Regions from separate parts of the Streptomyces sp. DSM 118878 genome, predicted to be linked through region 1. Evidence: riboswitches for the same ligand, from Rfam matches in the RefSeq annotation. Region 1 holds a riboswitch; each other region holds the start of a gene.

Region 1 (3,267 bases):
TGACGACCTCGGACTTCGTGCGCGGACGCTTCGGCTCCAAGGGGCTCTCCCTGGCGGTCGCGGTCACCGGCATCCTCGCCACGATGCCGTACATCGCGCTCCAACTCGTGGGCATCCAGGCCGTGCTGGACGTCATGGGCGTCGGCGGCGGCCCCGACACCAACTGGTTCATCAAGGACCTGCCGCTCCTCATCGCCTTCGCGGTGCTCGCGGCGTACACGTACTCCTCGGGTCTGCGCGCCCCCGCCCTGATCGCGTTCGTGAAGGACGGCCTGATCTACCTCGTCATCGCCGTGGCGATCATCTACATCCCGATCAAGCTGGGCGGGTTCGACGAGATCTTCCGGGCGGCCGACGCCAAGTTCTCCGCCGCCAACGACGCCGCGGGCAAACCCGTCGCGGGCCTGGCGCCGGCGCAGACCGGGCAGTGGACGTACGCGACACTGGCCCTCGGCTCCGCGCTCGCGCTCTTCATGTACCCGCACTCGATCACGGCGACGCTCTCCTCCAAGAGCCGCGACGTGATCCGCCGCAACACCACGATCCTGCCGCTGTACTCGCTGATGCTCGGCCTGCTCGCGCTGCTCGGCTTCATGGCGATCGCGGCCGGGGTCAAGGTGGAGAACGGGCAGCTCGCGATCCCGCAGCTCTTCGAGAACATGTTCCCCGACTGGTTCACGGGCGTCGCCTTCGCCGCGATCGGCATCGGCGCGCTCGTCCCCGCCGCCATCATGTCGATCGCCGCCGCGAACCTTTTCACCCGCAACATCTACAAGGACTTCATCAGGCCGGACGCGACGCCCGCGCAGGAGACCAAGGTCTCCAAGCTGGTCTCGCTCCTGGTGAAGGTCGGCGCGCTGGCCTTCGTCCTCACCATGGACAAGACCGTCGCGATCAACTTCCAGCTCCTCGGCGGCATCTGGATCCTCCAGACCATGCCCGCGCTGGTCGGCGGCCTGTTCACGCGCTGGTTCCACCGCTGGGCGCTGCTGGCCGGATGGGCGGTCGGCATGCTCTACGGCACCCTGGCCGCGTACGGCGTCGCCTCTCCCTCGCAGAAGCACTTCGGCGGCTCCTCCGACGAGATCCCCGGCATCGGCGAGATCGGCTACATCGGCCTCACCGCGTTCGTCCTGAACGTCGTCGTGACGGTGGTCCTCACCTTCGTCCTGAGGGCCATGAAGGCCCCCGACGGCATCGACGAGACCTCGCCCGAGGACTACACCGCGGACGCGGGAGACCCCGGCGTCGCCACGGAACTGCCCCCGGCCACCGCGGGCGCCGCCCACTGACCGCACCCCTCGCACGGGCCCCCGGGGGCCCTCTCCGGAGATGACGCAGGGCCGCCGGGCAACCGGCGGCCCTGCGTCATCTCCGCGTACCGACACAAGATGTGGGCCCGCTTCGGCGAGCCAGCACAAGATGTATGCTCATGCTCGCTGTCGCCGCAGGGGAATCCGGTGCAAGTCCGGAACTGTCCCGCAACGGTGTACGTGTACGCATTTGGCGTACGCGGAGTCCGAAGACCTGTCGGCAGCGCACCCGTGCCGTCCGGCCCGGGTGCCGACCGTCCGGGCCTCGCGGAGTGGGCCGGTGGACGTGGTGCACCGCCCTGCGCGCGTGCTGCCCGTGCGCCTTCCCCTCCCCTGGCCCAGAGCCGAGCGAGGGAGTGCCCCACGTGACCATCGCGCCTGCCGAACCAGCGTCAGCGACGAAGCCGCCGACCGCCGAGGGCGGCGAAGGAACCGACGGCCCGGGAACCGCGCTGCTGCGCACCCTGACCGACCTCACCGCCGACCTGCCCGACGCCGACCCCGGCCGGGTCGCCGCCGCCGCGCTGCGGGGCCGCTCGGCCCGTGCCGACGAGGCGGAGCTGCGGGAGCTCGCCACCGAGGCCGCCGCGGGGCTCATCTCCGAGGACCCGGAGTACTCGAAGCTCGCGGCCAGGCTGCTCTCGATCGGCATCCGCGAGGAAGCGGCGACGCAGGGCGTGCGCTCCTTCACCGACTCCATCGCGGTGGGCCACCGCGAGGGTCTGATCGCCGACCGCACGGCGTCGTTCGTGACGGAGCACGCGGCCCGGCTCGACGCGCTGGTGGACGCGGCTCTCGCGGACGGCGCCGACTTCCGCTTCGGCTACTTCGGCCTGCGCACCCTGCACGGCCGCTATCTGCTGCGCCACCCCCTCACCCGCCAGGTCATCGAGACCCCGCAGCACTTCATGCTGCGCGTCGCGAGCGGCCTCGCGGAGGACGAGGGTGCCCGCGCGGTGGACGAGGTCGCCGCGCTGTACGGCCTGATGAGCCGCCTGGACTACCTGCCCTCGTCGCCGACGCTCTTCAACTCCGGCACCCGCCACCCGCAGATGTCCTCCTGCTACCTCCTCGACTCCCCGCTGGACGAGCTGGACTCGATCTACGACCGCTACCACCAGGTCGCGCGCCTCTCCAAGCACGCGGGCGGCATCGGACTCTCGTACTCCCGCATCCGTTCCCGCGGTTCGCTGATCCGCGGCACGAACGGCCACTCCAACGGCATCGTGCCGTTCCTGAAGACCCTCGACGCCTCGGTCGCCGCCGTGAACCAGGGCGGCCGGCGCAAGGGCGCCGCCGCGGTCTACCTGGAGACCTGGCACTCCGACATCGAGGAGTTCCTCGAACTGCGGGACAACACCGGTGAGGACGCGCGCCGCACGCACAACCTCAACCTCGCGCACTGGATCCCGGACGAGTTCATGCGCCGGGTCGCCGCCGACCAGGACTGGTCGCTGTTCTCCCCCGCCGACGTGCCCGACCTCGTGGATCTGTGGGGCGAGGAGTTCGACGCCGCCTACCGCGGGGCGGAGGCCGCCGGGCTCGCGAAGAAGACCCTCCCGGCCCGGGAGCTGTACGGCCGCATGATGCGCACCCTCGCGCAGACCGGCAACGGCTGGATGACGTTCAAGGACGCCGCCAACCGCACCGCCAACCAGACGGCGGAGCCCGGCCACACCGTGCACTCCTCCAACCTCTGCACGGAGATCCTGGAGGTCACGGACGACGGCGAGACGGCGGTCTGCAACCTCGGCTCGGTCAACCTCGGCGCGTTCGTGGACACGGCCGCCGGTGACATCGACTGGCAGCGGCTCGACGAGACCGTCCGTACCGCCGTCACCTTCCTCGACCGCGTCGTCGACATCAACTTCTACCCGACCGACCAGGCCCGGCGCTCCAACGCCAAGTGGCGCCCGGTGGGCCTGGGCACGATGGGCCTCCAGGACGTCTTCTT
Region 2 (3,267 bases), 3.0 Mb from region 1:
AGCGCCCCGCCCATGTCGTCCAGCCCGAGCACGAGGCCGGCATCCAGCTCGCCGTCCACCCCCTCGCGGCCCGCGCGCTCCTCGGCCTGCCCGCGGCCGCGCTGACCGGTGAGCTCGTCGTCCACGGCACGGACGTGTTCGGCGAGCGCGCCGCCGAGCTCCGTGAGCGACTCTGCGAGCTCGACGACTGGGAGGACCGCTTCGCCGCCCTCTCCGCCTACCTGCGCCGCCGCGCCGCCGACGACCGGGCGGCCGGTTCCGTACGCCCGGAGGTAGCCGAGGCCTGGGCCTGGCTGGCAAGGCACCGCGGCGCGGGCACCCTCGGCGGCCTGTCCCGGCACGTGGCGCTCAGCGAACGCCGCCTGACCTCGCTCTTCCGCGCCGAGACGGGCCTCGCCCCGAAGCAGGTGGCGCGCCTGATGCGATTCCAGCACGCCAAGACCGCCGTGGTCCGCGCCGCCGGGACGGGCACCCCGCAGGACCTGGCCCGGATCGCGGCCGACTGCGGCTACTACGACCACTCCCACCTCGTACGGGACTTCCGGCAGTACACGGGAGCCAGCCCCACCGGCTGGCTGGCCGAAGAGTGCCGGAATATCCAAGCCGGGGCACACAGCCCGGACGGAGAGTAAAAGGCATGGACACCACACAGAACCCCACCCAGAACCCCCCACCCGCCCCCACCATCTGGCCCACCTTCCAGGCCGAGGACGCCCACGCGCTGATCGACTTCCTCGTCGGCACCGTCGGCTTCCTGCGCACCGCCGTGTACGAGGACGGCGACCGCGTCGCCCACGCCCAGCTCGACTGGCCGGAGGGCGGCGGGATCATGCTCGGCTCGTACGACCCGGCCGCGGCCGACGGCACGTGCGGCAAGCCCGGTACCTCCGGCGCCTACGTCGTCACCGACCAGGTGGACGCCCTGTACGCCCGCCTGACCGAGGCCGGCGTGAAGATCACCGCGGAGATCGGGGACAAACCGTACGGCAGTCGTGAGTTCGGCATCGCCGATCCCGAGGGCAACCGCTGGTTCTTCGGCACCTACCGCGGGGAGCCGAGGCCCGGCCAGACCCTCTGAGCCCGCGTGATAACTTGCGCAAGCCAGTCAAACCCACACTTGGGCCAGGGAATCCGGTGCGAATCCGGAACTGACGCGCAGCGGTGAGGGGGACGGGCGGAGCACACGGCCACTGGGCGTCCACGGACGCCCGGGAAGGCGTTCCGCCCGGTCGATCCCGAGTCCGAAGACCTGCTGGCGCCTCTGCCCGCACACCGGGCGGCAGAGGCCGTGACGCAGGCCAGGCTCCGCGTATGAGCCGTGAGACTCAAGGGATCACGTGTCCTCGAAAGCCCGAATACTTCAGTCGACCCTGTTGACCCTGTGCTGCGCGGGAGTGCTCGCGACGCTGACCGCCTGCGGCGGCGGTTCCGCCGGCGAGGGCGGGACGGCAGGGGCCGCGCGGGACGGCTACCCCGTGACGGTCGCCTCCTGCGGCGAGAAGACCGAGGTCAAGGCCCCGCCCCAGCGAGCCGTCTCGCTCGACCAGGGCTCCACGGAGATCCTGCTCTCCCTCGGCCTCGCCGACCGCATGGCGGGCACCGGCACCTGGACCGACCCGGTCCTGAAGAACCTGGAGAAGGACAACGCGGGGGTGGAGCGGCTCGCCGACCGCTACCCCGCCTTGGAGAAGGTCCTCTCCAAGGAACCCGACTTCGTCAGCGCCTCCTTCCTCTACACCGTCGGCAAGGGCGGCGTCGCCGACCGCGCCAAGTTCACCGACCTCGGCGTCCCCGTCTACGTCTCGCCCAGCGACTGCGCGGGCAAGGACAACGACGGCGGCGGCGACGGCAAGCGCGTGAAGACCCTCACCATGGACACCGTCTACGGCGAGGTACGGGACCTGGCGAAGGTCTTCGGCGTCGAGAAGCGCGGCGAGAAACTGGTGGCGGAGCTGAAGGGCCGCGTGGCCAGGGCCACCGAGGACATCGACGCCTCCGACACCTCCCTCCTCTACTGGTTCGCCAACTCCGACGCCCCGTACATGGCGGGCTGCTGCGGCGCACCCGGGATCATCACGCGCGAGCTCGGCGCCGAGAACGTCTTCGACGACACCCACGAGGAATGGCCCCAGATCAACTGGGAGACCGTCGCCGACCGCGACCCCGACGTCCTCGTCATCGGCGACCTGACCCGCAAGTCGCAGTCGGCGGAGTCCGCCGCGGCGAAGATCAGGTTCCTTGAGTCCAACCCGGCGACCAAGAACCTGACCGCCGTCAAGAAGAAGCGGTACGTGCTGCTGAGCGGCCAGGCGATGAACCCCACGATCCGTACCGTCGACGGCGTCGAACAAGTGGCCGCCGGGCTGCGGAAGTTCGGGCTCGTCAAGTGACGTCCGCCGCCCCCGTGACGCAGGACCTGCCGCGCCGGGGCCTGCTGCGCCGGAATCCGCTGTGCCGCAGCCTGCTGTGGCCGGCCGGAGTCGCCGTACTCGTGCTCTCCGTGGCGGTGGCCGTCACCATCGGCCCCGCCGACATCTCCGTGGCCGACGTGTGGTCGGCGGTGGCCGCGCACCTCGGCTGGGGAGAGACGCGGCTCACCCCGATCAGGGACGGCATCGTCTGGAACCTGCGGATGCCGCGCACCCTGCTCGCCGCGGTCTGCGGCGCGGGCCTCGCGGTCTGCGGAGCGGTCATGCAGTCCCTGCTCCGCAACCCGCTCGCCGACCCGTTCGTCCTCGGGGTGTCCTCGGGCGCGTCCACGGGCGCGGTCGCGGTGGTGGTCCTCGGCGTCGGCGGGGGAGCGCTGTCGATTTCGACGGGCGCCTTCGCCGGGGCGCTGTGCTCGTTCGCCCTGGTGCTGCTCCTGAGCCACACCCTCGGCGGTTCCACGGACCGGGTCGTACTGTCCGGCGTGGCCGCCATGCAGCTCTTCTCCGCGCTGACGTCGTTCCTCATCCTCACCGCGGGCGACGCCGAGACCACCCGTGGCGTGCTGTTCTGGCTCCTCGGCTCGCTCAGCGGGGCCGGCTGGACGGACGTGTGGATGTGCGCGGCGGTGCTGGCCCTCGGTCTGCTGATCTGCCTGGGCCACGCCCGTACGCTCGACGCCTTCGCGTTCGGCCAGGAGGCGGCGGCGACCCTGGGCGTACGGGTGGCCCGCACCCGCCTCGTCCTCCTCTGCGTGACGGCGCTGCTGACCGCGGCCCTCGTCAGCTCGGCGGGCGCCATCGGCTTCGTCGGCCTGGTCCTGCCGCACGCCGCCCGCGC
Region 3 (3,267 bases), 870 kb from region 1:
GCGGACGCGGCGATCCAGCGGTACGCGGCCAGGTAGTGGTGCGAGGGCGGCAGGTCCGGGTCGTGGTAGATCGCGATCGGGTTCTGGCCGAAGCCGCGCGGCGGCTGGATGAGGATCAGCAGGTTCCCGCGGCGCAGGGCCGCGAGCACGATGTCACCCTCGGGGTCACCGCCGGCGTCCACGCGGGAGCGGTCGAGGAACATCTCGCCGGGCGGCGGCCCCCAGTGCTCCTCGACGGACTCCCGCAGCTCCTGCGGCAGCGTCGCGTACCAGCGCTTGTAGGCGGCGGCCGGGATGCGGACGGGGTTGGCGGCGAGCTGCTCCTCGGTGAGCCAGTCCTGGTCGTGGCCGCCCGCGTCGATCAGCGCGCGGATCAGCTCGTCGCCGTCGCCGGAGACCAGGCCCGGGATCTCCTCGGTGGGTCCGAAGTCGTAGCCCTCGTCGATGAGCCTGCGGAGCAGCGCGACGGCGGACGCGGGGGTGTCGAGGCCCACCGCGTTGCCGATGCGGGAGTGCTTGGTCGGGTACGCGGAGAGGACCAGGGCCAGGCGCTTGTCGGCGGCCGGGATGTGCCGCAGACGGGCGTGCCGCACGGCGATCCCGGCGACGCGGGCCGCGCGCTCGGCGTCGGCGACATAGGCGGGCAGGCCGTCCTCGTCGATCTCCTTGAACGAGAACGGCACGGTGATCAGCCGCCCGTCGAACTCCGGCACCGCGATCTGGCTGGCCGCGTCGAGCGGCGAGACGCCCTCGTCGTTCTCCTGCCAGGCCGAACGCGACCCGGTCAGGCAGAGCGCCTGGAGGATCGGCACGTCGAGGCCGGTCAGCGCGCCCGCGTCCCAGGACTCGTCGTCACCGCCGGCCGACGCCTCGGCGGGCTTGGTGCCGCCCGCCGCGAGGACCGTCGTCACGATGGCGTCCGCCGCGCGCAGCTCCTCGATCAGCTCCGGCTCCGGGGCGCGCAGCGAGGCCACGTACAGCGGCAGCGGGCGGGCGCCCGCGTCCTCGATCGCGCCGCACAGGGCGTCCACGAACGCGGTGTTGCCGCTCATGTGGTGGGCCCGGTAGTAGAGCACCGCCACGGTCGGGCCTTCGACGTCACGCGCGGCGCGCTCAAGCGGGCCCCAGGACGGCGCCGCCGCGGGCGGCTCGAAGCCGTGGCCGGTGAGCAGCACCGTGTCGGAGAGGAAGCGGGCGAGCTGCTCCAGGTTGGCGGGGCCGCCGTGCGCGAGGTAGGCGTGCGCCTCGGCGGCGATGCCGATCGGCACCGTGGAGGAGGCCATGAGCTGGGCGTCGGGCGCCTGCTCACCGGTGAGCACGACCACCGGCAGACCGCTGGCGGTGAGCTGGTCCAGGCCGTCCTGCCAGGCACGGACACCGCCGAGAAGGCGTACGACGACCAGGTCGGCGCCGTCGAGCAGGGAGGGCAGCTCGGCGAGGTCCAGGCGGGAGGGGTTGGCGAACCGGTAGTCGACCGGACCCCCCGCCGCGCGGGCGCTGAGCAGATCGGTGTCGGAGGTCGACAGCAGCAGAAGCATGCGGGCGCAGGCCTTCCTCGGGGTGTCCGCGCCCCGGGTGGTCGTATGGACGGCAGGAGTTCCTGGCTCACCCCACGTGGGTGGGGCTCACAGTGGCGGGACCGCGCCGGATTCACACCGGGCTTCCTCCTTCGGGCCCCTGTCGGGCCCACGCCGTCGCTGGCGTCGGCGGACCTGGCGGACCGCCGTCTGCATAGTAAGTCCTGCCCGCGCCGGAGCGGGCGGCAGGCTGCCCCGACGGCCCTCGTCGGGAGGCGACTGCCCGGAAGCGCGTGGGTATGCTCGCCGCCATGCCGCCCACCCGAGCGACCTCCACGAACAAGGGCGAATCCCTCATACGTGACCGGGGCGACGCCTGTCCCGGAGCCCTGCGCCCGCACCTCGCCGACGACGGTGCGCTGGTCCGACTCCGGCTGCCCGCAGGGCTCCTGACCGGCCGTCAGGCGCTGGTCCTGGCCGACGCGGCGGAGCGCCTCGCGGACGGCCGGCTCAGCGTCACCTCGCGCGGCAACGTCGAGCTGCGCGGCCTCGCCGAGGACTGCGGCTCCCCCCTGGCCGCGCTGCTCGCGGACGCCGGCCTGCTGCCCTCCGCGCGCCATGAACGCGTACGGAACATCGTGGCCTCCCCGCTCGCCGGAATCGACGGAAAAGGCCTCGCTGACGTGCAGTTGTGGGCCCGTGAGCTGGACGGGCTGCTCTGCGCGGAGGAGTGGACCACCGCGCTGTCCGGCCGCTTCCTGTTCGCCCTCGACGACGGGCGCGGAGACATGGCGGGGCTCGGCGGCGATGTGACCTTGATCGCAGAATCGGGCGGGACGGCGGTCGTGCGGGTCGGGGCCGTGGCGCTGCGGGTGGCCGCCGCGGACGCCCCGCGCGCCGCCCTCGCCGCGGCCGGGGCGTTCCTCGCCGCGGCGCGTGAGGCGGGGAACGGGGCCTGGCGGGTGCGGGAACTGCCTCGCGGCTGCGAGGCGGGGGTCGCCGAGGCGCTGCGGCGGGCGTCGATCCCGGCGGCGCCGACGACCGGGGAGCCGCTGGCCGCGGGGGAGCCGCTGACGCCGAGTGCGGGGGAGCCGGCGGTTGCGCCGCCGCCCGGGGTCATCGGCCGTGCGGTCGCCGTCAACGCCCCGCTCGGCCGGGTCACCGCCGCCCAGTGGCGGGCCCTCCTGCCGCTGCCCGCCGACGAACTGCGGGTCACCCCGTGGCGTGGCTTCGTCCTCCCCGGCTTCGCCGACGCGACGGCGGCCCACGCCCGCCTGGCCGCACTGGCCGACGCCGGGTTCATCACCGACCCCGCGTCACCCTGGCTCGGCGTCGGCGCCTGCACCGGACGCCCCGGCTGCGCCAAGTCCCTCGCCGACGTCCGCGCGGACGCCGTGCCGGGCCTCGGCGGCCTGCCCGTCCACTGGTCGGGCTGCGAGCGCCGCTGCGGACACCCGCGCGGTGACTGGATCGACGTACTCGCCACCGGTGAGGGGCGGTACGAGGTGACGGCGCGCACCGGCGGCACGGCGACCCCCGTGACCGGCACCACCCTCACAGAGGCGGTCACCACGGCACGTACGGCACAGGCACGTACGCGTACGACATCGGCAACCACAACAACGGCCACCACCACAACGGCCACGAAATGAGCGAGAGCACAGTGTTCGACTACGAGAAGGACGGCGCGGCGATCTACCGCGAGTCCTTTGCCACCATCCGCGCGGAGGCGGACCTCGCGGGTCTGCCC

Evidence for each region. A riboswitch is a leader RNA that binds a small molecule or an ion and turns the genes downstream of it on or off. The one in region 1 is predicted to bind cobalamin.
Region 2: linked by a shared signal. The riboswitch ahead of ACRAKF_RS12095 (ABC transporter substrate-binding protein) and the one ahead of ACRAKF_RS25750 (ribonucleoside-diphosphate reductase subunit alpha) in region 1 are both predicted to bind cobalamin.
Region 3: linked by a shared signal. The riboswitch ahead of cobN (cobaltochelatase subunit CobN) and the one ahead of ACRAKF_RS25750 (ribonucleoside-diphosphate reductase subunit alpha) in region 1 are both predicted to bind cobalamin.

What each region holds. Positions count from the first base shown of each region.
Region 1 is NZ_CP193622.1:5,762,162-5,765,428, reverse strand. It holds gene mctP (monocarboxylate uptake permease MctP) at 1-1,292, shown strand, start outside; cobalamin riboswitch at 1,427-1,549, shown strand; gene ACRAKF_RS25750 (ribonucleoside-diphosphate reductase subunit alpha) at 1,679-3,267, shown strand, end outside.
Region 2 is NZ_CP193622.1:2,765,139-2,768,405, reverse strand. It holds gene ACRAKF_RS12105 (helix-turn-helix domain-containing protein) at 1-632, shown strand, start outside; gene ACRAKF_RS12100 (VOC family protein) at 638-1,078, shown strand; cobalamin riboswitch at 1,086-1,271, shown strand; gene ACRAKF_RS12095 (ABC transporter substrate-binding protein) at 1,338-2,390, shown strand; gene ACRAKF_RS12090 (FecCD family ABC transporter permease) at 2,432-3,267, shown strand, end outside.
Region 3 is NZ_CP193622.1:6,630,786-6,634,052, forward strand. It holds gene cobN (cobaltochelatase subunit CobN) at 1-1,538, opposite strand, end outside; cobalamin riboswitch at 1,582-1,702, opposite strand; gene cobG (precorrin-3B synthase) at 1,817-3,169, shown strand; gene ACRAKF_RS29405 (precorrin-8X methylmutase) at 3,181-3,267, shown strand, end outside.